3 regions of the Arthrobacter sp. 92 genome follow, and region 2 is predicted to be linked to each of the others. Evidence: riboswitches for the same ligand, from Rfam matches in the RefSeq annotation. Region 2 holds a riboswitch; each other region holds the start of a gene.

Region 1 (7,329 bases), 430 kb from region 2:
CCACCTCTGAATTACGGGCCACAGCCACCCCAAGCTTCCTGCCGTCGGCTGCTTGTCCGTCGGCCGCAAGGTTCCGGCCGGTGACCTGGCTGATGAGGGTGGTGACCGATGCGCCGTCGTCCACGGTGTGAACCGATCCGTTGAGTTTGATGTTCATGCTGTTTCCTTGTTCGGGTCAAGTGTGGCGCTGCCTGCGGATACTGCGGCCGGGTGTTTCGACCCGGTTCCCGCGCGGAAGCGCCCGGGATGGAAATTCGCCCACCGGGGATCCCCCGTGCCGTCCATCAGTTGCCGGCAGATCGCGGCCGCCACGGGGGTCAGCAGGACTCCGTGGCGGAAAAAGCCGGTGGCAATGATGAGTCCCGGAATGTCGGTGCCGCGGGCGTCTGGGACGCGGCCCAGCAGCGGCGCATTGTCCGGCGTGCCGGGACGGGCCCGTGCCGTGGATTCCAGAAGTTCCAGTTCCGCGACGGCGGGAACCAGCACCTGGGCGTCGCGGAGAAGTTGGTAGACGCCTCCCGCGGAGACCGTGGCGTGCGACGCCCCGGCCCGCCCCGCACCGGTCCGCGCGGACCCGGCTGGCTGGTCTTCCCGCTGGGTTGCTCCGATGACCACCGTGCCATCCAGCCGGGGAACGATGTAGACGGGAATTCCGTGGACCATGCCGCGCACGGTGGAGGTCAGCAGCGGCTGCAGGTGCTCCGGGACACGGAGACGGAGGATGTCGCCGTAAACAGGCCGCAGCGGCAGGTTGAGCCCCTCGGGCAACCCGTCGAGTGAGCCCGCCTCAAGACCGTTGGCCACGATGGTTTCGGTGGCGTGCACGGCGCCTCCGCCGGCAAGGCGGACGCCGCTGACGCGGCCGTCATCCCAGAGAAGTCCAACGGCCCTGTCCCGGACGGCGTAGCCGTCGGCAGCGCCGGAAACCCGGGACGTTTGCGCGTGCTCCGCCAGGGCCCCGGCGATCCGGGCCAGGAGCTTCCGGGGATCCACCTGGTGGTCGGCGGGGATGTCGAAGGCGCAGGAGATGCCCGGGCTCAGCAACGGTTCCCGGGATCTGGCCTCGCGGATGGTCAGTGGTTCAACCGTGAGGCCGTGCTCCTGCTGGACCGCGCGGAGGTCGGCGAGGGTGCGGCGGTCCGCGGCGTCGGCACCCACCGCCAGGGTCGACGTCGTCCGGTATCCGGTCTCCGCCGCCTGCTGGTCCGGAGATCCGGCGGCCGGCGGCGAGGCGAGGCTGGCTGCGAACGCCGGCCACAGCCTGGATGACTCAAGCATGAGACCCAGGAGGTCTTCCTCCTGGTAGTGGAGTTCGCTCACAGGTGCCAGCATGCCGGCGGCCGCCCAGCTGGCTCCCGTTCCCGGCGCATGGTCGATCACCACAACGGACCGTCCCGAACGCCTGGCTTCCCAAGCGATTCCGTGGCCGATGATGCCGCCACCGATCACCGCCACGTCCGCATGCAGCGGTCCGGAACCAGGCGCCGCGGAATCAGGCGCCGCGGAATCAGGGCTTGCGGATTCAGGGGTTCCCTGCCCAGGAGCTGTGCGGCTGGTTTGGGGGTTCATACACATCCTTCCCTACGCCGGTACTAACCGGATCAGGTCAAGCGGTCGGCTCTGACGCCCTCTCAGCCCTGCAGCAAATTGTGACAGCTGCGGCGGGCTCCCGCGGTACCTCCCCAGTTTAGAGGAACTAGGCTGGTTCCATGACCGAGCAAGCCGTCCACACCACCGCCCGCCTCTACCTCTGCACTGATGCCCGCAGCGACCGGGGAGACTTCGCAGACTTCGTCGACGCCGCATTCGCCGGCGGCGTGGACATCATCCAGCTCCGCGATAAGAACCTCGAAGCCGCCGAAGAGCTCGAGCTGCTGGAGGTGCTGCAGTCCGCATCCCAGCGCCACGGCCGGTTGTGGGCCGTCAACGACCGTGCGGACATCGCATCCTTGTCCGGGGCTCCGGTGTTCCACATCGGGCAGAAGGACATCCCCCTCAGCTCGGCCCGCAAAATGCTGGGCAAGAACACGGTGATCGGCCTGTCCACGCATTCCGCCGAGCAAGTGGACGCCGCCATTCTGGCGTCCCCGGGCAGGAAGGGGCTGGACTACTTCTGCGTCGGCCCGGTCTGGGCCACCCCCACGAAGCCCGGGCGCGCCGCCGTCGGGCTGGATCTGGTGAAGTACGCCGCGGAGGCAATCCGGCGCTCGGATGTGGGAACTGTGGAAGGCGTGCTCCCCTGGTTTGCCATCGGCGGGATCGACCTGACCAATGTCGAGCAGGTGGTTGCGGCCGGCGCCGAACGCATTGTGGTTGTCCGTGCCATCACCGACGCCGACGATCCGGCCGAGGCGGCCCGCTTGCTGCTGCAGGCGCTGGACGCCGCGGGGTCCTGATCCGGCGGCGGTGTCCGTTGCGTCCGCCGCGCAGCTAGGGCGTCCCGCAGGTGCCAGACGCGGCTCTAACCGGTCAACCCCAGTTGCGTCATGCGCCTGGCGTGCTTCTCGGCCAGCCCAGCCATGACGCCGCCCACCAGGATTTTCGCTCCCGCCGCATCCGCGCCGCCGATCAGGGCGCTGAGGAACGCGTGCTCGGAACCAACCCGTTGTGCCTGGGTCAGCGCTTCGCCGAGCAGCCGGCGGCCCCACAGTGCCAGCCGCGAGGCGAGGCGCGGATCGTCGGCCAAGGCACGTCTGAGCCTCTCGCGGAGCACATCCGTCGTCTCGTCCGAAGCCTGGATGCGCTCGATGACGGCGCGGGCGCCGGCATCCACGTAACGGGAAATCTCACGGTAGAAATCAGCGGACACCGTGTCAATCACGTACGCCTTCATCAAAGATTCGTACCAGTCCCCCGGCCGTGTGCGTTCGTGAAAATGATCAACGGACGTTTGGAAGGGGAGCATGGCGTCTTCGGCATCGATACCCATCTCAGCCAGCTTGGCGCTCACCAGTTCGTAGTGTTGAAACTCGGTGACGGCCATCCGGCCCAGGACCGCCCGGTCGTGCAGGGTGGGCGAATACCTGGCATCGGCCGCGAACCGTTCGAAGGCCGAAAGCTCCCCATAAGCCATCACGCCAAGGAGATCTGCCACGAATCTGTCGGAAGGAGCAGTGTCAGCCCGGGATGTGCTCATCCTTCAAGACTAATGGCGAAAATGGAGCTAATCTGACTTTCGTGTCACACCATCGCCTGTCCCCCAGCGTCCACGAAGAGACCAACCGGCTGGCCGAAGCCCTGAAGGCATTGCGCACCGAGCTGGAGCTACCGGGCCCCTTCCCCGCAGACGTCCTCCAGGATGCCCTGGCAGCCATTGCCGAACACAAGATGCCCGACTTGGATCTGACGGACATCGACTTCGTTACCATCGACCCGGCGTCGTCCACGGACCTGGACCAGGCCCTTTTCATCGAACGGGCCGGCGAAGGCTACAAGGTGTACTACGCCATCGCCGACGTCCCGTCCTTCGTGGCCCCCGGAAGCGCCCTCGACGCCGAAACCCGCCGCCGCGGCCAGACATTTTATGCTCCGGACGGACGCATTCCGCTGCACCCGGAAGTCATTAGTGAACAAGCAGGAAGCCTGCTTGCCGGGCAGCTTTGCTCCGCGTTTGTTTGGGAGTTCGACCTCGACGCCGGCGCCGACGTTTCGGCGGTGCTCGTGCGGCGGGCGCGGATCCGCAGCCGGGCGAAGCTGAGTTATCACGGGGTCCAGGCCGAACTCGACGCCGGGGCTGCCCCGCCGGTCCTCCAGCTGTTGAAGGAAGTGGGACTCAAGCGTGTGGAACTGGAACGGCTGCGCGGAGGCGCCAGCCTGAATATGCCGGATCAGGAAATTGAACAGCTGCCCGACGGCGGCTACCGGATCAATGCCGCCCCGTCCCTTCCGGTGGAAGACTGGAACGCCCAGATCTCACTGATGACCGGGATGGCCGCCGCGGACCTCATGCTCCAGGGCAAGGTCGGCATTCTGCGCACCATGCCGGCCCCCGACGAGCGTTCTCTCCTGCACTTCAAACGGCAGACCAACGCGTTGGGAAGGCCTTGGGACGGAGAAGCCACGTACGGCGAATACCTCCGCTCTCTGGATCCCACGGACCCCCGGCAGCTGGCCATCATGCACTCGGCCGGCATGCTTTTTCGTGGCGCCGGGTACACACACTTCGACGGCGCCGTGCCCGAGGACGCCAAGCAATCGGCAATCGGCGCGGCCTATGCCCACACCACGGCTCCGCTGCGGCGGCTCATTGACCGCTTTGTACTGGTCATCTGCGAAGCGCTGAGCAATGGCACCGCTGTGCCGGACTGGGCACGGGAGGCGCTCCCCTCGCTGCCGGAGATCATGGCTGCCTCGGACCAACTGGCAGCCCGGATGGAACGTTTGGCCTTGGACACAGTGGAGGCCGCGCTCCTGATCAACCACATCGGCCAGGAATTCGATGCGGTGGTGATTTCCGGCTCCAAGCCGGCCAAGCCGAACGGGAACGGCACCAACGGCAACGGCGGAAACGGAAACGGACCCTCCGGAATCATCCAGATCGCCCGGCCGGCAGTGACCGCCCGGTGCCCGGGCGAACTGGAGTCAGGCACCACAGTGCGCGTCCGGCTGATCTCCTCCGACATCGCCACGCGGGAGATCCGGCTGGAGCTCATCGGCTGATTTCCGCCGCACCGGCAACGCCGTCGTCAGGGAAAGTTGCCATGTACAGCTAGACTGAAGGTGTAGAAATGGATGCCCGGTCGTTGATTCACATGATTTTCGAATTCAACAAGCCCGCCCCTACGCGATCTTGAGATACACCCGCTGGTCACCAGTGCCAGCATTTAGATAGCCCGCGATCGGCTTCCACTGGATTTGCTTGCGCGCCTGAGCGTGCTCCGAAACGGCCACTGCGGCCGGCCCCGTTGAGCAGGCAGCGCCAATGCCCAAATGAATAAGGAAACTCCCCTGTGAGTGAATTGCATACGCACCAGCTTCTGACCGACGAAACCGGTCTGGAATCGATCGAGCCCGAAGAAACCATCATCTCGGACGAGAAGCCGCACGAGATCGCGGAAAAGTCCTTCGCCGACTTCAACGTCCGCGCCGACATCGTGGAGTCCCTCGCCTCCGCAGGAATCACACACCCGTTCCCCATCCAGGCCATGACGCTGCCGGTTGCCCTTGCCGGCCACGACATCATCGGACAGGCCAAGACGGGCACCGGCAAGACCCTGGGCTTCGGCATCCCGGCGCTGCAGCGCGTCGTGGGCCGGGATGACGCCGGCTTCGAAAAACTGGCCGTTCCGGGCGCTCCGCAGGCCCTAGTCATCGTGCCGACCCGTGAGCTGGCCGTCCAGGTCGCTAAAGACCTGGAGAACGCCGCCACGAAGCGCAACGCCCGCATTGCCACCATCTACGGCGGCCGCGCCTACGAGCCGCAGGTTGACGCGCTGCAAAAGGGCGTCGAAATCGTTGTCGGAACCCCGGGCCGCCTCATCGACCTCTTCAAGCAGAAGCACCTGAGCCTGAAGAACGTCAAGATGGTCATCCTTGATGAGGCCGACGAAATGCTGGACCTCGGCTTCCTCCCTGACGTCGAGACCCTCATCGCCGGCACCCCGGCGGTCCGCCAGACCCTGCTGTTCTCAGCCACTATGCCGGGTCCGGTCATCGCCATGGCACGGCGCTACATGACACAGCCCACCCACATCCGCGCCGCCGACCCGGATGACGAGGGCCTGACCAAGCGCGACATCCGTCAGCTGATCTACCGTGCCCACAGCATGGACAAGGTTGAAGTGGTGGCCCGCATCCTCCAGGCCCGGGGGCGCGGCCGAACCATCATCTTCACCAAGACCAAGCGCACCGCGGCCAAGGTCGCGGAGGAGCTCGTGGACCGCGGCTTCGCTGCCGCCGCCATCCACGGCGACCTCGGTCAGGGCGCCCGCGAGCAGGCCCTGCGCGCGTTCCGCAATAACAAAGTGGATGTCCTCGTCGCCACCGACGTGGCCGCCCGCGGCATCGACGTCGACGACGTCACGCACGTGATCAACTACCAGTGCGTCGAGGACGAGAAGATCTACCTGCACCGCGTCGGCCGCACCGGCCGCGCCGGCAACAAGGGCACTGCCGTGACCTTCGTTGACTGGGACGACATGCCGCGCTGGGGCCTGATCAACAAGGCGCTGGGCCTGAACTACCCGGAACCGGTGGAAACGTATTCGTCATCGCCGCACCTCTTTGAAGAGCTGGACATTCCGGCCGGCACCAAGGGCCGTCTCCCCCGCGACAAGCGCGTACTGGCCGGGGTCGACGCCGAAGTCCTGGAGGACCTGGGCGAGACCGGCAAAAAGCCCGCCCGCAGCGGCGGAAGGGACACCGCAAGGACCACAGGCGGAGCCCGCGGACCACGCGACGGCGCCCGGGAGGGCACCCGTGACGGCGGACGCTCCGGCAGCCGCGACACACGCCGCAGCGGCGAGGCCGGCGGACGGTCGGGAGACCGCCGTCGTCGTTCCTCCGAGCCAGAAGCGGCACCCGCTGCGACCGCACCGGCGGCAGAGGCAGCCGCCGCTGCACCCACCGAGGTGGACCGGGCCACCCGCGCCCGCCGGCGGACGCGCACCCGCCGTCACAACGGCGAAGTGGTTGCCGGTGGCGAGGCCCAGCAGGGCACGTCGCAGCCGCGCGGCGCCGAGGCCTAAACCCCTTCATGACTGACACCGTCTGGGCGCCGGACGGCAGCAACCTGGTGGTACACGCGGACAACGCGGACTACCTCCCGACGCTGCCGGACGGCGCCTTCACATTGATTTACGTCGACCCGCCCTTTAATACCGGCCGGGTCCAGAAGCGCCAGGAAACCAGGATGGTGCTCAACACCGGCGGCGACGGCGACCGGGTCGGGTTCAAGGGGCGCTCCTATGACACGATCAAGGGCGCGCTGCACAAGTACGACGACGCGTTCAGCGACTACTGGTCCTTTCTGGAACCGCGGCTCGTCGAGGCTTGGCGGCTGCTGGCCGACGACGGCACCCTGTACCTGCACCTGGACTACCGCGAGGTGCACTACGCCAAGGTCATGCTGGACGCCATCTTCGGCCGCGAGTGTTTCCTGAACGAGATCATCTGGGCCTACGACTACGGCGCCCGGGCCAAGTTCCGCTGGCCCACCAAGCACGACAACATCCTCGTGTACGTCAAGAACCCGACGAAATACCACTTCGACAGCGCCGAAGTGGACCGGGAACCGTACATGGCCCCCGGACTCGTGACAGCGGCCAAACGCGAGCTCGGCAAGCTGCCCACGGACGTCTGGTGGCACACCATTGTCTCCCCCACCGGCAA
Region 2 (7,329 bases):
CTTCGGCCGGGACTGGGGACTGAAGGTCCAGCAGAACCTGGTCCACGGCTCCGACTCGGTGGAGTCCGCAGAGCGTGAGATCAAGATCTGGTTCTAGTCCACCCCTTGGCGGGAGCGGGCACTTAAGCCCCGCCTCCTGAATGCCTTAAGCGCGAACGGACAGTTGAGGCCCCGGTTTACCGGGGCCTCAACTGTCCGTTCGCGCCGTCGTGGGGTCAGTAGCCGGAAGTGCCGATGAAGACTTGGATAAAGGCGAAGAAGATCGTGGCGACCACGGCCACATAGAGCAGGGCTGTGACGATCCAGCCTGACTCGGCCAGGATCCTCGTGGGGCCGGCCGGCAGGCGGATAGCGCCGTTGGCCACGTTGCGGACCGTCACCCACACAAACAGGGGAATCATCGTGGCCCAGACGATCATGCAGAAGGGGCACAGGATGTGGATTGAGTAGAGCGCCTGGGACCACAGCCACACCACGAATGCGAAGCCGAGCGTCACGCCGGCCTGCAGTCCCAGCCAGTACCAGCGGGAAAATTTTGCGCCCGCGAGCAGCGCCATTCCGGTGGTGATAGTAACGGCGAAGGCCACGATGCCAATGAACATGTTGGGAAAGCCGAAGACGGCACTTTGCCACGTCTGCATCACCTGCCCGCAGGAGATCCAAGGATTGACGTCGCAGACGGTGACGTGCTTGGGGTCCTTGAGCACTTCGAGTTTTTCCAGCACCAGGGTGCCGGAGGCCAGCCAGCCCACCACACCGGTGATTACCAGGAGCCAGCCGAACGGCTTGTCCCGGGTCAGCGGTGGCTGACTGTGGCCTGCCGCGGGCCCTGCCAGGGGGCCGCGTTCCGTCGTGACGTCCGCAGCGGAATTGGAGATGCTGGGCATGGGAAGTGGTGTCCTTTGTCTCGAGTACTCCTCGCCCCGATTGTAGCGCCGGTGGCTGGGGGAGTGTCCCAGCCAGCGCATCCCGGCGGTGCCAAGGCGTGTTTCCGCGGCCGCCTTCCACCTGCTTTCACCACTCATGTGAGAGAATGAAGCTGGCTGGAAGACGATCCACATTCGGATTCCGGTCCGGTGGCTTGGTTCCAAGACCGCCAATGATGAGCAGGGCATGATCCGGATCCATGCAGAGATCCCAACGTTCCCGCAATTCCATTGGACGGCACCTGGTTGTGATTGACGAACAACGGGTTTCAGAACATTGCCGCCGGCCCTCCAGGGCTGCCGCACCCCCACTGCCGGTGCGAACCTGAGGGTACTCAATTGACTTCTGTCAATGCCTGCGGGTTTTGACAATATGTGCCCCAATGGGTGCCGAATGTGGCGGTGCGTCAGGGGCAGGAGTGTTGCCACTTATGGATAATGACCAGGTTCTAGCCGTTAACGACGAAGCAGCTGCTAACGAGTCCACCGAAACCACCCAGGCGCCAGAGGCTCCGAAGAGGGCGGTCAGGACACGGCGCAAGGCCGCTCCCAAGGCCGCAGCCGCCGACGAGGGAGGCAAGACGGCCGCCGAGGCCGGCTCGGGCGGGGCCAGCGAGGCTCCGGCTGACAGTGCTGCTGCTCCGGAAGCCAAGCCGGCTGTGCGCCGCACCCGTGCGCGGAAGAAGGCCGAACCGGCCGAACCTCTCCCGGCTTTCGCGGACGATTCCTCCGTACCCGCTGCCCAGGATGTGCAAAATGCGCAGGCCGGGGCCCGTGTTGAGCCCGCGGCAACTGCCGAGGCTGTGGACACAACCCCCGCCGCCGTGGAGCCCGCTGCAGAGAAGCCGGTGCGGCGCCGTGCCAGCCGCGCGAAAACCGCCGTCGCCGCGACGGTCCCCGCTCCGGCCACCGCGACGGAGGAACCCGCGGCCGGCGCCCCGGTGACCACGGAAGCGGTGCCGGGCCAGGAAAGCGCTCCGGCGGCCGGCACGGAAGCCGTTCCGTCCGCACCCGCCGAAGAGGTTCCCGGCGCAGAGGTTGCGGGGAGGCCGGCCGAGGCACCTGCTGCTGCAGCGCCGTCGCTCTTCCTTGAACCCGGCGCGGTCACCTCCATGATTTTCCAGGCCCCGGACCTGAGCACTGTGGTCCGCCCCGCCGCACCGGCGGCAGTGGAGGCAGCCGACGAAGAGGACACCGAGGAGGAGGGCGAGCTCGACGACGCCGGCAGCCGCCGTCGCCGCCGGAGCCGGGGACGCCGGGGTCGCAGCCGCGTCACCGAGCGCGAGCCCGGGGGCGAGGCCGCCGAAGGCGAGCCCGTCGAGGAAGAAACTGACGAAGAAGCCGCTACCACTGTGGAGGACGGCGTGACGTCGCGCCGTCGTCGCCGTCGTCGCCGTGGCGAACAGGACCTGGAGCTGACCGGCGGCGGGGACAACGATCCCCCCAACACGGTGACCAGGGTCCGGGCGCCGCGCGCCCTCACCGAGGCCCCGGTCAACAACCGCGTCACGTCCGTCAAGGGTTCCACCAGGCTTGAGGCGAAGAAGCAGCGCCGCCGCGAATCCCGCGACACCGGCCGCCGCCGCACTGTCATCACCGAGGCCGAGTTCCTGGCGCGGCGCGAGTCTGTGGACCGCCAGATGATCGTCCGCCAGCGCGATGACAGAATCCAGATCGGTGTCCTGGAGGACGGTGTCCTGGCCGAGCACTTCGTGTCCAAGACCCAGCAGGACTCCCTGATCGGCAACGTGTACCTGGGCAAGGTCCAGAACGTGCTGCCGTCGATGGAAGCGGCCTTCGTGGACATCGGACGCGGCCGCAACGCCGTGCTCTACGCCGGTGAAGTCAACTGGGAAGCCGTCCACCTCGAGGGCAAGCAGCGCCGGATCGAAAACGCGCTGAAGTCCGGCGACTCCGTCCTGGTCCAGGTCAGCAAGGACCCGGTGGGCCATAAGGGTGCCCGCCTCACGAGCCAGATCTCCCTTCCCGGCCGCTACCTCGTGTACGTGCCGGGCGGGTCCATGACCGGCATTTCCCGCAAGCTGCCCGACGTCGAACGGAACCGCCTGAAGCGGATCCTCAAGGACCGCCTGCCGGAAGACGCCGGCGTTATCGTCCGCACAGCAGCCGAAGGTGCCTCCGAGGAAGAGCTGACGCACGACATCAACCGCCTGCGCGCACAGTGGGAAGGGATCGAAAACCAGGCCACCTCCACCAAGATCCTCGCCCCTGAACTGCTCTACGGCGAACCCGACCTCACCATCAAGGTGGTCCGGGATGTCTTCAACGAGGACTTCTCCAAGCTGATCGTCTCCGGCGAGGAGGCCTGGGACACGATCGAGGCCTATGTCACCTACGTTGCCCCGGACCTCGTCGGCCGGCTCGAAAAGTGGACCAAGGACCAGGACATTTTCGCAGCCTGGCGCATCGACGAGCAGATCCACAAGGCGCTGGACCGCAAGGTCTTCCTGCCCTCCGGCGGTTCCCTCGTGATCGACCGCACCGAGGCCATGACCGTGGTGGACGTCAACACCGGCAAGTTCACCGGCTCGGGCGGCAACCTCGAGGAAACCGTCACCAAGAACAACCTCGAAGCGGCCGAGGAAGTCGTCCGGCAGCTGCGCCTGCGCGACATTGGCGGCATCATCGTGATCGACTTCATCGACATGGTGCTCGAATCCAACCGCGACCTCGTGCTGCGCCGCATGGTGGAGTGCCTCGGACGCGACCGGACCAAACACCAGGTGGCCGAGGTGACCTCGCTGGGCCTCGTGCAGATGACGCGTAAGCGGATGGGCACGGGTCTGCTGGAAGTCTTCGGTGAGCAGTGTGAAGTGTGCGCCGGCCGCGGGATCGTCACCCATGACGAGCCTGTGGAGCACCGTCGCGCCAACACGGTGGCGGCCGAGCACCATGTTCAGCGGACGGAAACGCAGCAACAGCCGGCCGCCCGCACGGAGCGCAAGAGCCGCCGCCGCGGCAAGGGCGGCCAGCCCGGGCTTGAGGCTGTTCCGTTGCCGCAGGCACAGGACCACCATGAGCTCACGGATGCCGAGCGCCACGCGAAGGCGGAAGCCACCCGCGCTGCATTGGCAAACATCGCTGCCGCGGCGCACGCAGCGCACCTGCACGACGCCGACGCCGCCCGTGCAGCGTCAGCGGCTGTTGCCGAGGTTGTCAGCGAAGGGGCGGCCGCCCCTTCGACAGCCGGACGTCCGGCGCCCATCCAGGCAGCTCCGGTCCAGCCCGCGCCGTCGAAGACCGCACCCTCCCGGGCTCCCGGGTCCGACGACGCCGCGGCCGGCCGTCCCGCGGCGGTCTTGACATTCGGCGGCGAAAAAGTCGCGTTGCCGTTCGTTGAGCATGCCGGCGAAGCGCAGGCCCCGGCCCCCGCATTGTCCCTGGACCGGCTCGCTGAAGCATTCGCCCACCTCGGCGCGCCCGCTGAACCGATAGCTCCGTCCGCGGAGCGGCTGGCCCCCGCAGCCGAGGCGCCGGTTGCCCAGGCCCCCGCGGCCCGGGCCGCTGCCACGCCCGTCGACGAGGGCGACTACTCCGATCACACGGCAGTGCAGGGCAGGACCCGGCGGCCCCGCCGCCACCGGAGCGCCAGCCGCGCCCAGGGCGCAGCCAACGAGACGTCCGTGGAACATCACGAGACGGCTCCGGCAGCCCCCGCACGGCACTCCCACGAGGCAAAGGCTCCCGAACCGGCAAAGAGGGATGCGGCAGCCAAGGCCCCGGCCAGCGAGCCGATCATCCTGGGCGTAGGCGTTCCCGCGTCAGAACTCTAGGAAGGCGGAGCCCTTAGAAGGCAGAGCTCCAGCAAGTCGGAGCTCCAGCAAGTCCACGGCTTGACGGACCTGGACTCCCACGAGCGCGTGCGGCCCGGGACCGGTGAATTTCACCGGTCCCGGGCCGCACCCGCGCTGTCCCCGCGTCCACGCGATAAGCTGGGTAACTGACACGGGGTGCCGCGCACAGGGCCGGCTGAGATTCACACCCGTTGAACCTGTCCGGCTAGCACCGGCGAAGGGATGTCTCCTTTGTCCTCATCGTTCCTGCCGCTCCACGGCTCCCCAGACGCCCCCGCGTCCGCTCCGGCCGCCCCTGCAACACCGCCCCGGGAGCTCCGGTCCATTCCCCGGGTGCTGGCCATCGCCGGCTCGGACCCCTCTGGCGGCGCGGGAATCCAGGCCGACCTGAAGAGCATCGCCGCCAACGGTGGCTACGGCATGGCCGCCATCACTGCCCTGACTGCCCAGAACACCCAGGGTGTCCGGGCGGTCCACGTCCCGCCGGCTGAGTTCCTGACCGCGCAGCTGGAGGCTATCAGCGAGGACATCAGCGTGGATGCCGTCAAGATCGGAATGCTTGGCGACTCCTCGGTGATTGCCGCCGTCCGCAGCTGGCTCGAAAAGTCCCGGCCCGGCGTCGTGGTCCTTGACCCGGTGATGGTCGCCACCAGCGGCGACCGGCTCCTGCAGGAGGCCGCGGAAGCGGAACTGCGGGATCTTCTGCCGCTGGCCGACCTGGTGACCCCCAACCTCGCCGAACTCGCCATGCTCCTCAACGAGCCGCAGGCCCGGGACTGGGAAACCGCCCTGGACCAGGGCAAACGGCTGGCGAGCCAGACCGGCACCACCGTGCTGGTCAAGGGAGGCCATCTCGACGTCGATGATTGCCCGGATGCCCTGGTGAACACCGGGGGACTGCTCAGCCAGGATGTGGTGGTGGTGGGCGGCGAGCGTGTCAACACGCGCAACAGCCATGGCACCGGATGCTCCCTGTCCTCCGCCATGGCCACCGCTCAAGCGCGGCTGGGCGACTGGGAGGCCGCCCTGCGTGAGGTCAAGCCGTGGCTGCAGGGCGCGCTGCGCGAATCAGGGCTCCTGGAGGTGGGATCCGGCAACGGCCCCGTCCACCACTTCCACCACCTGAAGTCCAGCGAGGTTGCCTGGGGCGAAGGGCAGTTCGCCGGGGCCCTGCGCGCTGAAGCCCAGGCGGATCTGGATGCCATCTACCGCCTGGAGTTCATCAAGGGACTTGCCGAGGGGACTCTGTCTGAGCAGCACTTCGGCTATTACCTCGCGCAGGACGCCCTCTACCTCAACGGGTACTCCCGGGTTCTGGCACGCGCGGCGGCCATTGCGCCCAGCGAGGCGGAGCAGCTGTTCTGGGCCCGGTCCGCGCAGCAGTGCCTGGAGGTCGAATCCGAGCTGCACCGCAGCTGGCTCAGCACCCGCTCCGTGACCGTCGAGCTGGGGCCCGTCACGAAGTCCTATGTGGACCACCTTCTCGCCGCCTCGGTGTCGGGCAGCTATGGGGTGCTGGTTGCTGCAGCGCTGCCGTGCTTCTGGCTCTACGCCGAAGTCGGCGCCGCTTTGCACGGGGAGTTTCTGGCCGCGGGCGCCCCGGCCGGGCACCCCTACGCGGACTGGCTCCGGACCTATGCGGATGAGGCATTCGCCGCCGCGACCCAGCAGGCGATCCTGTTCACCGATGCAGCCGCCCGGTCGGCATCGGAGGCGGAGCGCCAAGCCATGACCGTGGCGTTCAGGCAGTCGTGCCGGTACGAGGTGGATTTCTTCGACGCGCCGCGCCTTCACGCCTGACGCCAACAAGGCGGTAAGCCGGTAGGATAGTTGGGCACGGTTCCGGAAACCGTAAGGGCAACACGCGATCAGCATCCAGTGGCGCCTATCACGTAACATCATCCGGAACCAGCCTCATTTGCGGCCGAAGGCAAAATTAGCGTATTCTAGATCTTCGGTGCTTACGCCAACACTTGGGTTATGACCTCAAGGACGCTCCGCTTGGAATACGAGCCGGATTTGTCCAGGGGATAGCTCATGGGTTCCCAAGGGAATCCACCGGCGTTGAGGCACAGCGTGAGCCAAGCCAAAGAATTTGGACCCAGGTTCCGCACGCAAATCTAGTAATAAACGTCGAGAGAAGTGAGTTCCCCAGTGGTGTACGCGATTGTCCGCGCAGGCGGCCGCCAAGAGAAGGTTTCCGTTGGAGACTTCGTTACCCTGAACCGCGTCGCCGGTGGAGCCGGCAGCACCATTGAGCTGCCCGCCCTGTTGCTGGTCGACGGCGAGAAGGTCACGTCCGCAGCTGCGGATCTGGCTAAGGTAACGGTTACGGCTGAGATCCTCCAGGACCTTCGTGGTCCGAAGATCGTCATCCAGAAGTTCAAGAACAAGACCGGTTACAAGAAGCGCCAGGGTCACCGTCAGGAATTGACCAAGGTCAAGATCACCGGTATCAAGTAACCACCCGTTACTGTTCAGGTTTTCAACAGATTCCCCAGAATTTTTAAGGCAGGCATTTCAAATGGCACATAAAAAAGGCGCGAGCTCCACTCGCAACGGCCGTGACTCCAACGCCCAGTACCTCG
Region 3 (7,329 bases), 1.4 Mb from region 2:
GATCGCCAGGCCGCGGAGGAGGAATCCCACCCCAAGCTCAAGGGAACCGGAGCTGATGGACCAAATGCCGACGTCGAGCAGTATTCTTCCCCTGTCCGGCGCCAGGATGGCGGTGCTCCAGCCACCCAAGGCCGCGGCGAGGATCAAAGGCCAACCGCGCTGCCACAGCAACTGCACGGTCAGCCCGGCCAGCGGAAAAAGCAGCAGTTCACCGGCGAGCGCCACCGACGCCGACACCCAGTCGATCGACAGCGCCAGCACCAGGGTGATCAGCACGACGGCGGCGAACTTGGCCAGCGGGTTGGCGCGCGTGAGGAGGGCGCTGTTGCCCCGCAGGGTCAGGGCCTCCCTCACAGCGGACTCACCCCCGGATTCGTGAGCTCGGGTGCGCCGCGCTCCGGGGAGCCCAGTTTCAGCTCGGTGCCGCCGAGCACGGCGGTGAACTCCTGGTCGTGGGTGACGGAAACCACGGCGGTGCCGCCGTCCAGGAGCTCCGAGAGGAAGGATGCCAGTTCCGCCCAGGTGTTGGCGTCCTGGCCGAAGGTGGGTTCGTCCAGGACCAGCACCTGCGGGTGCGCCGCGAGGACCGTGGCCACCGAAAGCCGGCGTTTCTCGCCGCCGGAAAGTGTGTAGGGGTTGGCGTCCACCAGGGAGGCCAGCCGGAGCCGCTCCAGCAGTTCGTCCACGCGCTCCTCGCCGTGGCCCAGGTGCCGGGGTCCGAACATCAGCTCGTCCAGGACCCTGCCGGTGACGAACTGGTGTTCGGGCTCCTGGAACACCGTGCCGATCCGCGAGATCAGCTGTTCGGCCCGCCACTTGTAGGGATCGATGCCCGCACCCGTGCTGAGATCCACCGTGGCGGACACCTTGCCCGCCACCGGCTCAAGCAGTCCGGCGAGGGTCAGTGCGAACGTGGATTTTCCCGAACCGTTCGGCCCGGTGATGGTCAGCGCGTGGCCGGCGCGGACCTGGGCTGCTATGCCGGACTGGACCGGCGAGGGCGGGACTGTGGTGAAACCGCGGCGGCGGGGCCTTTCCCGGGAGACGGCCAACTGCTCCGTTGCAAGCAGCAGCGCACCGGCGTCGGGCTCCCCGCCGGTGCCGGACCGCTGGGTGCCGGACCCCTGACCGCCGGCGTCCGCGCCTGAGCGGCCACGGGTGGCCGGCACGTACCCGGGCACCCAGACTCCGGCGGCGGTGAGCATATCCCTGGCCTGTTCCAGCACCTGGTCGGGACTGCCGTCGATCAGCACCGCGGGGTCCGTGGAGGATCCCGGCTGCAGGACCACGATCCGGTCCACGAGGTCCTTCCACACGCCCACCCGGTGTTCCACCACCACCAGTGTGGCCCCGGCCTTGTCCAGGCAGCGGCCCACGGCGTCACGGACCTCCAGGACACCGACGGGGTCGAGATTGGCGGTGGGCTCGTCGAGCAGGATCAGTCCGGGGCGCATCGCCAGGATTCCCGCGAGCGCCAGGCGCTGCTTCTGGCCGCCCGAAAGGGCCGACGTCGGGTGGTCCAGCGAAAGGTGGGCAAGCCCGACGTCGTCGAGTGCTTCATGCACGCGCTTCCAGATTTCCTCGCGGGGCACGGAGAGGTTTTCCGCGCCGAAGGCCACGTCGTCGCCCAGGCGTGAGAGCACCACCTGGGTTTCGGGATCCTGCTGCATTAGCCCGGCGCGGCCGCGCTGGGCGCGAGGGGGCGCCCCATCGATCAGGAGGCTGCCGGTTTCGTCCGCATCCTCCGGGTCCCCGCCGGCCGCCCCGTGGGAGCCGGCGGCACTGTCCCCGAGGACCCCAGCCAGGGCGTGCAGGAGCGTGGACTTGCCCGCCCCCGAGGGGCCCAGCAGCAGCACCCGTTCGCCCGGACGGATGTCCAGGTCAAGGGCGCGGACAGCAGGACGGGGCCGGCCGGCGTGGCGCCAGCCCCAACCGCGTGCCGCGACTGCTGCCGGGCGGACACCGGCGTCGTGGGAGCTCATCAGGAGAAGACGGGCTCCGTTGCTGCCTTGCGGGAAGCGAAGGAGCTCAGCACGCCGGTCCTGGCGAGGCCACGGGTGGCAACCCATGAGACGGCACCGGCAATAACGGCGCCGGAGATGGCGCAGAACACGATGTAGGCGAGCTTGTCACCGGCTTCGTAGGCAATATTCCAGCCCCAGGGCATGAAGGAGTCGTTGAGGCCGCAGAAGAGGCCGGCGCCTGCGCCAGCCAGCAGGGAAACCGGCAGGTTGAACCGCTTGTAAATGAACGCCGCGAACACCAGTTCGGCGCCCAGGCCCTGCAGAACGCCGGAGATCAGCACCGTGGTGCCGTACTGCGAGCCCATGATCAGCTCGCCCGTGGCGGCCACGGTTTCGCAGAACAGCGCGGCGCCGGGCTTACGGACAATGAGCATGCCCAGGATGGCCGGAATCATCCAGCCGCCGGCGTAGAGCCCTGTCAGCGGCGGGTAAAGCGCGTTGACAGGCGTGGAGATCACGTTGGCGCCCTGGTCCCAGGCCCAGAAAATGACGCCGCCGGCCACGGCGGCGAGGGCGGCCACCACAATGTCCACCACCCGCCAGTTGTATTTGCTGCCGGTCAGCGTCTGCTTTGCAGAAATGTCAGTCATGTCTTCCTCCTGAAGTACAGGAGGGGAGAGTGTTCCCCGGCTTTGTCGCGGCGTTGCCGCCTGCTACCGGACACTCTGAGAACTCGACTCCCTTGCGCCGGTACTAGCCGGATCAGGTTCGAGGGTCTGCGGCTGTCCGCACTCTCAGCGCCCATCCACGGTTTCCTTGGATTGCTCCAGTGATGCCCGACGGCGGCGCTCCCCTGTCGTATCAAATCGCCCTTATGGGCGGTGCTCAGTTTACACCTGAATGACCTGTGATTCCCGGGCCGGCAGTCACAATCCGGCGGCGGTTTTCCTGGGCTTCGGTTCGGATGCTGCTGCAGCCATGGCATCAAACGACGTGGCCGAGCCAGGTGCTGCCAGAGCCCTTGGTCCCGCTCCAGGCGCCAACTGGTGGTCGAGGCGTTGGCGGGAATCCTCTCACGGATGCCGTTAGGCTAGGGAAAGCCCTGTTCCCCTCACAAGGAGTTCCTGTATGAACATCTTCATCAAGCTGCTTGGCACCGGAGTCAGCCTCCTGGCAGGCTTCGCCGGCACAAAGCTCGTGGACACCATCTGGGAAAAGAGCACCGGCAAGAAGCCCCCGAAGGGCGGCAAGGACGATGTTCCCACCACGCTCCGCTCCGCCCTGACGTTCGCCCTGATCTCGGCATCGGTCAGCGCGGTCATCCAGGTGCTCGCCAACCGCGGCACCCAGCGGGCCATCACCCGCTTCGCCAAGACCCAGGACATCGTCTAACCCGCAGGGTCAGGCCTCATCCTCGAGGCCCTGCTTATCTGCTGCCCGCTGCACCACGGCCTCCAGCTCATCGGTGGTGAGCAGTTCCTTGTGCAGGTGCTTGGTGCGGTAGCCCGCGCGGCCCACCATGTGAGCGGACACGGGTACGGTGAGCAGCTGGAAGATCCACGCCAGCAGAAGCACGGGCCATACCCACCAGGACCGCAGTTGAAGGCCCACCGCGGCCAGCAGCAGGAACAACCCCAGCACCTGCGGTTTGGTGGCCGCGTGCATCCGGCTCATGAGGTCCGGGAAGCGCAGCAGCCCGATGGCCGCGCCCAGGGACAGCACCGCGCCGCCCACCATAAAGACGGCCGAAACCGCATCAATCAGCCAGTCCATGCTCACTGCCTCAGGATTCATTGGGGTGGTCCCGCCTGTCCGCAACGAACCGCGCAACCGTCACCGAGCCGATGAAGCCGATGATGGACAGCGCCACCAGCAGCATCAGGTTGTTCAGGTGCCTGTTCACCGCCATGTCGATGCAGAGCGCCGCGCCGATGATGGCCAGCAGGACATCGGAGGCGAGGACGCGGTCCAGCAGCGATGGTCCGATGGCGATCCGCACAATTGCACCGGCCGCAGCCAGGGACAGGATTACGGCCGTTATGGCCAGGACAAGCTGCATCACGCGCCTGCTTCCTCCTTCAGTGCCAGAAGTTCTTCCTTGCTGCCCATAACCCTGATCAGCCCGGCCTCGGTGTCGCGGACCTCCTTGCGGAGCGCCACCACGTCCTCGGCGTTCCGCACGTTCAGCCCATGGATGTACAGCGTGGAGGTGGAGCGGTCCACTTCCACCACGAGCGAACCCGGGATCAGCGAGATCACGTGGCCGGTGGCCGTTACCATCAGGTCCGAGTGGCTTCTGAGCTGAACGGCAACGACGGCGTTGTTCACCTTGGGTCCGCGGACCACCGCCAGGTAAAACACCTGGAAGCTGGCCGCCACCACCTTGGTCAGGAAAAGCAGGGCGAACGGCACGGCATGCACGATGCTGAAGCGGCCGCCCAGCTCCACCGGCGGAAGATAGAAGAGCCTGGCCACCACGATCGCAATGAGGGCGCCGAAGAGCGCGTTGCCGGGGCTGAAGTCCTGCCAGAGCGCGCACCAGACGATCACCAGCCACACGAGCAGGGGCAGCTCCTGCCGGAGGGAGACGCGTCGCCGGCTCATTTCTGCCCCTGCGCCAGGGGCGGCACGGCCGCGTCTTCGCCCAGCACTGCCTGAATGTAGGACGACCGGTTCAGCATGTCCTGGGCGGACTGGTCCGCCACCTTGAACAGCGGGCCCGCAAAGACGGTCAAGGCGATCCCGAAAAGCACCAGCCCCAGGGTGGAGCCCACCATGGTCCGCGGCAAGAGCACCACGTTGTGCCTCCCGGCCCGGCTTCCGGTATCGGAGTTCTCCGGCGCGGCCAGCAGGACCGGGTCGGGGTGGTCGGCATCCTCGGGTTTGCGCCAGAACGCGCGGTTCCATACGCGGGCAACGGCCAGCAGGGTGAGCAGGCTGGTGAGGACGCCTCCGGTCACCAGCGCATACGCCAACGGGGTCCCCAGCTGGACGCCGGCCTGCAGCAGTCCGAGTTTCCCGAGGAAGCCGGACAGCGGTGGGATGCCCGCGAGGTTCATGGCGGGGATGAAGAACAGAAGGGCCAGCATCGGGGACAGTTTGGCCAGGCCGGCCACGCGGTCGATCGACGAGCTTCCGCCGCGGCGCTCGATTAGTCCAGTGACCAGGAAGAGGCTCGTCTGGATAGTAATGTGATGGACCACGTAGAACACCGCGGCGCCCAGCCCGGCCACGGAGGACATGGCCAGGCCGAACACCATGTACCCGATGTGGCTCACCAGGGTGAAGGACAGCAGACGTTTGATATCGCTCTGCGCCAAGGCACCCAAAATACCCACCACCATGGTCAGCAGAGCCGCCACCATTAGCGGATTGTTGAGCGTATCTCCCGGGAAGAGCAGGGTCTCGGTCCGGACCATCGCATAGACGCCCACCTTGGTCAGCAAGCCCGCGAACACGGCCGTCACGGGAGCCGGGGCCGTGGGATAGGAGTCTGGAAGCCAGAAGGAAAGCGGGAAGACGGCCGCCTTGATGCCGAAGGCAACCAGCAGCATGACGTGCAGCAGCGTGCGGGTCCCCTGGTCCAGGTCCGCGAGCTTGATGGCGAGGTCGGCCATATTGATGGTGCCCGTGGCGCCGTAGATCATGGCGATGGCAATCAGGAACAGCACGGAGGAAACCACCGAGACCACGGCGTAGGTGATGCCGGCGCGGATACGCGGCCCGGTTCCGCCCAGGGTCATCAGGACGTAGCTCGCGGTCAGGAGGATCTCAAACCCGACATAGAGGTTGAACAGGTCCCCGGAGAGGAAAGCATTGGACACCCCCGCCACCAGGATCAGGTAGGTGGGGTGGAAGATCGAGACCGGCGCGTCGCGGTCGCCGTCGGCCATGCCCTGTCCGGTGGCGTACACCAGCACTGCAAGGCTGATGGCGGAGGAGACCACCAGCATCAGGGAGGAGAACTGATCCACCACCAGGACGATGCCCCAGGGCGGCAGCCAGCCGCCGATGCTGACGGCCGCGGTTCCGCCTTCCCAGACGGAGGCCAGCAAAAGGCACTCGAGCAGCAGCGTGAGGCTCAGCACGAGGATGCTGACCGCGCGCTGAGCCTTCGAGTACCGGATCAGCACAAACGTCAGCGCGGCCCCCAGGATGGGAAGCACCACGGCGAGCGGTGCCAGGCTTGCGATGTTCACTTGGTGCCTCCTTCCGGCCCGGGTGCCACGTTCTGGGAACCAGGCTGTTCCTCGGCGGCCGCGTCCCTAACGGCAATTTCGCCGCCTCCCGCGGGGATCGTTTCAAGAATGTCCGCGGCTGCCGCGTTGGAGACTGCACTGCCGTCGGAGCCAATCATGGTGAGCGGGAACTCGGAAGTCTCCACGGGAATTTCGGCGTCGTCCTCAGCGTCGAAGCTGGGGGTTTCGGCAACGCGGCGGTCCTCAATGTCATCCTGGATTTCATCCTGGCGGGCCAGCACCCAGGCGCGGTAGATGATTCCGAGCATAAAGGCGGTGACGGCGAACGAGATCACGATTGAGGTGAGGATCAGTGCTTGCGGGAGGGGATCGCTGTAGGCCTCCGGCGCGGTGTCCTTCCTGAACATGGGAGCCACGCCGGCATAACCTCCCGTGGCCAGGATCAGCAGGTTGGTGGCGTTGGCCAGCAACATCAGGCCCAGGAGCACCCGGGTGAGGCTGCGTTCCAGGATCAGGTAAATGCCGCAGGCATAGAGCGCACCCATCACCGTCAGCAACGTCAGATTGACGTTCATGCTTTCCCCTTTGCGGTGGTTTCGGCGGGAATACCACCCGGTTCCTGGTCCTCGCCCGGTCCACCGGGATGCTCTTCGAAATGCTCGTCGATTTCGGCACCAAGGCTGCGCAGCACGTCCAGCACCAGGCCGATCACCACGATGTAGACTCCGATGTCGAAGATGGTGGACGTGACGAACTTGACGTCGCCAAAGACCGGCAGCCACAGTTCGATGACGGCGCTCTGGAAGACCTGTCCGCCGAGCAGTAGCGGCATCACGCCGGAGACTGCGGCCGTGGCCAGGCCTATGCCCAGGAGCGTGCCGGCGCCCACAGGTGTGGCTTCCCTCAGCTCGAAGCGGCCGCCCGCCAGGTACCGCAGGGTCAGGGCAAGTCCAGCCGTGAGGCCGCCCGCGAATCCGCCCCCGGGAAGGTTGTGCCCGGCCAGCAGCAGGTAGATGGAGAAGACAATCATCGAGTGGAACACCAGCCGCGTAACCACTTCGAAGATGATGGACCGTCGCTCCGGGGCCATGGTCCGTCCCGCCACCAGCCATGCGTCGCGCGTCGCCGCGGCGAATTTCCGGCTCAATGCCAGCGCGGCGCCGTCA

The links. A riboswitch is a leader RNA that binds a small molecule or an ion and turns the genes downstream of it on or off. The one in region 2 is predicted to bind thiamine pyrophosphate.
Region 1: it holds a riboswitch for thiamine pyrophosphate, as region 2 does, so the genes downstream of both, thiO (glycine oxidase ThiO) here and ACP4XC_RS15100 (bifunctional hydroxymethylpyrimidine kinase/phosphomethylpyrimidine kinase) in region 2, are expected to answer to the same signal.
Region 3: it holds a riboswitch for thiamine pyrophosphate, as region 2 does, so the genes downstream of both, ACP4XC_RS21625 (ECF transporter S component) here and ACP4XC_RS15100 (bifunctional hydroxymethylpyrimidine kinase/phosphomethylpyrimidine kinase) in region 2, are expected to answer to the same signal.

The regions. Positions count from the first base shown of each region.
Region 1 covers NZ_CP189863.1:3,686,325-3,693,653, forward strand. Annotated here, with positions in the region: gene thiS (sulfur carrier protein ThiS) at 1-157, opposite strand, end outside; gene thiO (glycine oxidase ThiO) at 154-1,569, opposite strand; TPP riboswitch at 1,562-1,683, opposite strand; gene thiE (thiamine phosphate synthase) at 1,710-2,396, shown strand; gene ACP4XC_RS17085 (ferritin-like fold-containing protein) at 2,462-3,136, opposite strand; gene ACP4XC_RS17090 (RNB domain-containing ribonuclease) at 3,178-4,659, shown strand; gene ACP4XC_RS17095 (DEAD/DEAH box helicase) at 4,950-6,686, shown strand; gene ACP4XC_RS17100 (DNA-methyltransferase) at 6,695-7,329, shown strand, end outside.
Region 2 covers NZ_CP189863.1:3,255,035-3,262,363, reverse strand. Annotated here, with positions in the region: gene ndk (nucleoside-diphosphate kinase) at 1-97, shown strand, start outside; gene ACP4XC_RS15110 (vitamin K epoxide reductase family protein) at 216-887, opposite strand; gene ACP4XC_RS15105 (Rne/Rng family ribonuclease) at 1,358-4,720, shown strand; TPP riboswitch at 4,884-4,981, shown strand; gene ACP4XC_RS15100 (bifunctional hydroxymethylpyrimidine kinase/phosphomethylpyrimidine kinase) at 4,964-6,541, shown strand; gene rplU (50S ribosomal protein L21) at 6,896-7,204, shown strand; gene rpmA (50S ribosomal protein L27) at 7,266-7,329, shown strand, end outside.
Region 3 covers NZ_CP189863.1:4,634,778-4,642,106, forward strand. Annotated here, with positions in the region: gene ACP4XC_RS21615 (energy-coupling factor transporter transmembrane component T family protein) at 1-354, opposite strand, end outside; gene ACP4XC_RS21620 (ABC transporter ATP-binding protein) at 351-1,982, opposite strand; gene ACP4XC_RS21625 (ECF transporter S component) at 1,982-2,614, opposite strand; TPP riboswitch at 2,686-2,829, opposite strand; gene ACP4XC_RS21630 (DUF4235 domain-containing protein) at 3,093-3,356, shown strand; gene mnhG (monovalent cation/H(+) antiporter subunit G) at 3,366-3,758, opposite strand; gene ACP4XC_RS21640 (monovalent cation/H+ antiporter complex subunit F) at 3,748-4,023, opposite strand; gene ACP4XC_RS21645 (Na+/H+ antiporter subunit E) at 4,023-4,568, opposite strand; gene ACP4XC_RS21650 (Na+/H+ antiporter subunit D) at 4,565-6,163, opposite strand; gene ACP4XC_RS21655 (Na(+)/H(+) antiporter subunit C) at 6,160-6,738, opposite strand; gene ACP4XC_RS21660 (Na+/H+ antiporter subunit A) at 6,735-7,329, opposite strand, start outside.